2 regions of the Mesorhizobium sanjuanii genome follow, and region 2 is predicted to be linked to the other one. Evidence: riboswitches for the same ligand, from Rfam matches in the RefSeq annotation. Region 2 holds a riboswitch; the other holds the start of a gene.
The links. A riboswitch is a leader RNA that binds a small molecule or an ion and turns the genes downstream of it on or off. The one in region 2 is predicted to bind S-adenosylmethionine.
Positions count from the first base shown of each region.

Region 1: linked by a shared signal. The riboswitch ahead of CN311_RS08470 (O-succinylhomoserine sulfhydrylase) and the one ahead of metX (homoserine O-acetyltransferase MetX) in region 2 are both predicted to bind S-adenosylmethionine.

Region 1 covers NZ_NWQG01000045.1:25,856-29,060, reverse strand. Annotated here, with positions in the region: gene CN311_RS08480 (ABC transporter substrate-binding protein) at 1-12, opposite strand, end outside; gene CN311_RS08475 (2'-deoxycytidine 5'-triphosphate deaminase) at 141-1,232, opposite strand; SAM riboswitch at 1,311-1,388, shown strand; gene CN311_RS08470 (O-succinylhomoserine sulfhydrylase) at 1,446-2,636, shown strand; gene CN311_RS08465 (ceramide glucosyltransferase) at 2,662-3,205, opposite strand, start outside.
Region 2 covers NZ_NWQG01000054.1:16,028-19,232, reverse strand. Annotated here, with positions in the region: gene CN311_RS11015 (prephenate/arogenate dehydrogenase family protein) at 1-515, opposite strand, end outside; gene hisC (histidinol-phosphate transaminase) at 520-1,629, opposite strand; SAM riboswitch at 1,759-1,836, shown strand; gene metX (homoserine O-acetyltransferase MetX) at 1,953-3,122, shown strand; gene metW (methionine biosynthesis protein MetW) at 3,181-3,205, shown strand, end outside.

The DNA.
Region 1 (3,205 bases), on a different contig from region 2:
CGAAATCCGCATTTTTTTGTTCCCCTTGCGGTTGCTCATTTGAAGGTCGGCATAGCCAAGCATGGTGCGCCCGGTCAGGCAAGCACGGTGTGAGGCAAGCACAATACAAGACTGGCACAATGTGAGACTGGCGGAACCGATCAGCGCGCGGCGCGGAAATGCTTGGACAGTTTCAGGCCCTGCGCCTGGTAGTTCGAGCCGAGATCGGTGCCGTAGAGCGCCTGCGGCCGCTTCAGCATGTGCTCGTAGACCAGGCGGCCGACGATCTGGCCGTGATCGAGGATGAACGGCACTTCATGGCTGCGCACTTCGAGCACCGCCCGGCTGCCGGTGCCGCCGGCCGCGGAATGGCCGAAACCCGGATCGAAGAAGCCGGCATAGTGGACGCGGAATTCGCCGACCAGGGGATCGAAGGGCGTCATCTCGGCGGCGTAGAGCGGCGGGACGTGCACCGCTTCCTGGCTGACCAGGATATAGAATTCGTCCGGATCGAGCACCAGCTCGCCGGCGCCGCTCTTGTAGAGCGGCTCCCAGAAGTCGACGACATCCTGCGCGGCGCGCTTGTCGACATCGACCAGCCCGGTGTGATGCTTGCCGCGGTAGCCAACCAGACCGTCCTTGTCGCCATCGAGGTCAATCGACAGGGCGATACCGCCGCCGGAAATGTTCGGCGGCTCGGTGGCGACCAGCGTCTCGGCACGGTGCAGTTCGCTAAGCTCGCGTTCCGACAGAAGCGCGTTGCCGGTGCGGAACCGGATCTGCGACAGCCGTGAGCCGGTGCGGACCACGATCGGGAAGGTGCGCGGGCTGACCTCCAGATAGAGCGGCCCGGTGTAGCCGGCGGCGATCTTGTCGAACTCGTGGCCGCGATCGGTCATCACGCGGGTGAAGATGTCGAGCCGCCCGGTCGAGCTCTTCGGGTTGGCCGAAGCCGAAATGTTTTCAGGCAGCGCCAGGCTTTCGAGCAGCGGCACGATGTAGACGCAGCCGGTTTCGAGCACGGCGCCCTCCGCCAGATTGATCTCGTGCAGCTTCAGCCGGTCGAGCTTTTCGGCGACCTTATGGTTCGGACCTGGCAGGAAGGAGGCGCGCACGCGCCAGGCCTTGTCGCCGAGCCTGAGGTCGAGGCTGGCCGGCTGGATCTGATCGGCATCAAGCGCAGGCGCCTTCAGCGCGCCGGACTGGAACAGCGCGGAAATGTCGTGATCGGGAAGAATGCCTGTCTGCCGCAAAGGCTGCTCCAAGGGCCGCTGGTACAAACCTCTTAATCAAGCCGGCAATTGACGCAAGCGCGGCGCGGGTCTAAAGGGTCGTTATCCCGTGGTGATTTGGCCGGTCGGCTTGCAGCCACGTTAAACAAGTCGCTAAAGGACCGTCGGGCCGCAAGGCCGTATGGACCGGTTGCGACTTTCGCGGCCGGTTTTTTTGTGTCTGGAACAAAAGCGATGAGCACCAAGAAGCGTAACTGGAAGCCTCAAACCGCACTCGTGCATGGCGGGACGCTGCGTTCCGGCTTCGGCGAAACATCCGAGGCGATGTACCTCACCCAGGGCTACGTCTACGAGACGGCACAGGCGGCGGAAGCCCGCTTCAAGGGCGAGGAACCGGGCTTCATCTATTCGCGCTACGCCAATCCCACGGTCGACATGTTCGAAAAACGCATGTGCGCGCTGGAAGGCGCGGAAGACGCACGCGCCACCGCATCAGGCATGGCGGCGGTGACCGCCGCACTTCTGTGCAGTGCCAGGGCCGGTGACCATATCGTGGCGGCGCGCGCGCTGTTCGGCTCCTGCCGCTGGGTGGTCGAGACGCTGGCGCCGAAATACGGCATCGAGGCGACGCTGGTCGACGGCACCGACATCGCCAATTGGGAAAAGGCGGTCAGGCCAAACACCAAGCTGTTGTTCCTGGAAAGCCCGACCAATCCAACGCTGGAAGTGGTCGACATCGCCGCCGTCGCAACGCTTGCCAATTCGATCGGGGCGCGGCTGATCGTCGACAACGTCTTTGCCACCCCCTTGCAGCAGAGGCCTTTGCAGCTCGGCGCCCACATCGTCGTCTATTCGGCGACCAAGCATATTGACGGCCAGGGGCGATGCCTGGGCGGCGTCATCCTCTCAGACAAGAAGTGGATCGACGAGAATTTGCACGACTATTTCCGCCATACCGGACCCAGCCTGTCGCCGTTCAATGCCTGGACGCTGCTCAAGGGCCTGGAGACGCTGCCGCTGCGCGTGCGCCAGCAGACGGAAAGTGCCGGCAAGATCGCGGATTTCCTCGCGGAGCGGCCTGAGATAGCCCGCGTCATCTATCCCGGCCGTGCCGATCACCCGCAGGCGGCCGTCGTCAAGAAGCAGATGACGGGCGGCTCGACGCTGATCTGCCTCGACGTCAAGGGCGGAAAGCAAGCGGCCTTCGCCTTCCAGAACGCTCTCGACATCGTGCTGATCTCCAACAATCTTGGTGACGCCAAGAGCCTGATCACCCATCCGGCGACGACGACGCACAAGAATCTGAGCGACGAGGCCCGCGCCGAACTCGGCATCGGACCGGGCACGCTGAGGCTGTCGGTCGGGCTTGAAGATACGGACGATCTGCTCGCGGATGTCGAGCAGGCGCTGAAAGCCGCCAAATAGGATAAGGTATTGGTCGGCCCGATGGTCAGGCGCCCGACGGAGTCTCTTCCAGGTCGGCGACGGCTTTGGTGTGGATGGTCATCGTGTTGCCGCGCCAGTCTACGGCGCCGCTGAGCCAACCACGCGCCCAGATCGCCGGCAGCATCATGTCACGCGCCATCATCGCCGGGATCGTGCGTAGCGACAGGTGCCAGCCCTTGGCCGCGGCCAAGATGCATTCCGGAAGATAGGCGAGCGCCAAGACGCCGATGGCCGTGACCGGCAGGCTGATGCCGAAGCCTGCCGCCGCCACCAATGCAAGCACCAGCGGCGCCGCCACGCCGGTCAATATTTCGGGCGCGAAGAACAGCGGGAAGGTGACGCGGCGCAAGCGCGCCCAGCGGGCCTGGCGTGACCAGATTTCGCCAAATGTGCGCTGGCCGAGCGGCTGCTCGAATGGCGAGGCGACGAGATTGACGCGCAAGCCGAGTCCATTGAGCAGCTTGGTCGCGGCAGCGTCCTCGGCGATCTCGGCGGCAAGCGCGCGAATGCCGCCATTGGCATCGAGCATCGGCTTGTTCCACAGCATG
Region 2 (3,205 bases):
GATCCGCAGCGGCGCCAGAACTCCGAGAGCTTTTCCAAGGCCGCGGGGTCGGTGCCGGGCAGCGGCGTGAAGATACACCAGCGGTTTTCGAACAGCTCGGCGAAGCCGGCGTCCGGCCCCGACTTTTCGGTGCCGGCCAGCGGGTGGCCGGGGATGAAATGCACGCCGTCGGGCACATGCGGCTCGATCTGTGCGATGACCGACGCCTTGGTGGAACCCACATCGGTGAGGATGGCGCCCTTCTTCAGCGCCGGCGCGATCTCCTCCGCCACTTCGCCCGAGGAACCGACCGGCACCGAGACGATGACCAGATCGGCATCGCGGACCGCTTCCCTGGCATCCATGGTGTAGGAGGAGCCGAGGTCCAGTTGCCTGGCTCGCGCCAGCGTGGTTTCGCTGCGCGTCGCGATGGCGACATGCCGGGCTAGGCCCTCGCGGCGGATGACGCGGGCCAGCGACGAGCCGATCAGGCCGATGCCGACCAGCGCGATCTTATCGAACATCGGTGATGTCATTGTCTCAGCTTTTCAGGAATGTCGTGAGTGCGGCGACAACGCCGCGATTGGCCTCTTCGGTGCCGATGCTCATGCGCAGTGCATTCGGGAAGCCATAGCCGGACACGCGCCGCAATATGTAGCCGCGTGCGGAGAGGTAATCGTCCGCAGCTGCCGCTGAATGTTTTTTGTCCTCGGGAAAATGGATGAGGACGAAATTGCCGACGCTCGGCGTCACCCGCAGCCCGAGCGTCGTCAGTTCCTCGCTCAGCCAGGCGAGCCAGGTTTCGTTATGCGCGACGCTGCGCTCGACATGGGCGCGGTCGCGGATCGCGGCAATGCCGGCCTCGATCGCCGTCGCGTTGACGTTGAAGGGACCGCGAATGCGGTTGATCGCATCGACGATGTGCATGGGGCCGTACATCCAGCCGATCCGCGCGCCGCCAAGCCCGAGCTTGGAGAAGGTGCGGGTCATGACCACGTTCTCGGCTCCGCCGACCAGCTCGATGCCGGCTTCATAATCGTTGCGGCGCACATATTCGGCGTAAGCCGCATCCAGCACCAGAAGCACGTTTCTTGGCAGCCCGGCATGCAGCCGGCGCACCTCCTGGAACGGCAAATAGGTGCCGGTAGGGTTGTTGGGATTGGCGAGGAAAACGATCCTGGTACGCGGTGTGACGGCCGCCAATATCGCATCCACGTCGGCGCGCTCGTCGGTCTCCTTGACCGACACCGGGACAGCACCTGCCGACTGGATGTAGATCTTGTAGACCATGAAGGCGTGTTCGGTGAAAATGGCTTCGTCGCCCGGCGCCAGATAGGTCTGCGCCAGCAGGCCCAGTATCTCGTCGGAACCATTGGAACAGATGATGTTTGCCGCATTCAGGCCGTGCACCTCGGCGATCGCCTCGCGCAGGCGCCTGGCGGTGCCGTCGGGATAGATGTCGAGCCTGGCTGCGACGTCGCGCGCGGCCTCGATCGCCTTCGGCGAGGGACCGAGCGGGTTTTCGTTCGACGACAATTTGTGGACTTTCGCCACGCCGGCCGGCGCCGTGCTCTTGCCCGGCACATAGGCTTCGATGTCCATGATCCCCGCGCGGGGCGTTGGCCGTGCCTGATCCGGTCTCTGGTTCATGTCGCGAAATCCGTCGAGAGTGCTTCCGTCCGGAAGCCGCAGCGGAAATACAAGCCATGGCCCGGAATGTCGAGAGGCGGCAAATCATGGGTGGCCGTTGACGCCGGCGCGCGCCGGCTCTAGAAGAGAGCGAACTTCCGTGGTGATTTGGCCGGTCGGCTTGCAGCCACGTTAAACAACTCGCTAAAGGGCCGTTTGCATCCTGTAACCGGCTTTGCGATGGCGTTGCCGGTTTTTTGTTGTCCGCGGCCGGCCGGACGACCGCATCGGCGCGAGAATCGCAAGCGATCTTCGCAAAGCCGATACGAGTATAAGAGGATGTGATGGCCGCTCTGCGCGCTCGAAAAACCAACAATGAGGCCGACCAGCCGTCGAGCCCGGTGTTGCGTTTTGGCGCCGACAAGCCGCTCAAGCTCGACGCCGGCACGCTGCTGTCGCCGTTCCAGATCGCCTACCAGACCTACGGCACCCTCAATGACGCCCGCTCCAACGCCATCCTCGTCTGCCACGCCCTGACCGGCGACCAGCATGTCGCCAACACCAATCCGGTGACCGGCAAGCCCGGCTGGTGGGAGGTGCTGATCGGCCCCGGCAGGATCATCGACACCAACCGCTTCTTCGTCATCTGCTCCAACGTCATCGGCGGCTGCCTCGGCTCCACCGGTCCCGCCTCGATCAATCCCGCCACCGGCAAGCCCTACGGTCTCGATCTGCCGGTCATCACCATCCGCGACATGGTGCGGGCGCAGCTCATGCTGATCGACCATTTCGGCATCGAAAAACTGTTCTGCGTGCTTGGCGGCTCGATGGGCGGCATGCAGGTGCTGCAATGGGCGTCGAGCTACCCGGAACGCGTTTTCTCGGCGCTGCCGATTGCCACCGGCGCCCGCCATTCCTCGCAGAACATCGCCTTCCACGAGGTCGGCAGGCAAGCTGTCATGGCCGACCCCGACTGGCATGGCGGCAAATATTTCGAGCTTGGCAAGCGGCCTGAAAAGGGGCTGGCGGTGGCGCGCATGGCCGCCCACATCACCTATCTGTCGGAGGCGGCCCTGCATCGGAAATTCGGCCGCAACCTTCAGGACCGCGAAGCGCTCACCTTCGGTTTCGACGCCGATTTCCAGATCGAAAGCTACCTGCGCCATCAGGGCATGACCTTCGTCGACCGTTTCGACGCCAATTCCTATCTCTACATGACCCGTTCGATGGACTATTTCGACCTTGCCGCCGACCATGGCGGACGGCTGGCCGACGCCTTCGCCGGCACCAGGACCCGCTTTTGCCTGGTCTCCTTCACCAGCGACTGGCTGTTTCCGACCGAGGAAAGCCGCTCGGTCGTCCATGCGCTGAACGCGGCCGGCGCCTCGGTCTCCTTCGTCGAAATCGAGACCGACCGCGGCCACGACGCCTTCCTGCTCGACGAGCCGGAGCTGTTCGCCGCCATCAACGGCTTCATCGCCTCGGCCGCGCGCGCAAGAGGGCTCAGCGCATGACCCCGAAAAGTTGCAGACTTTTCGGAACTGGATCATGCGCCGCACAGGAGGCAGCCCTGTGAGCGTCAATCGCGCCCAGCGCG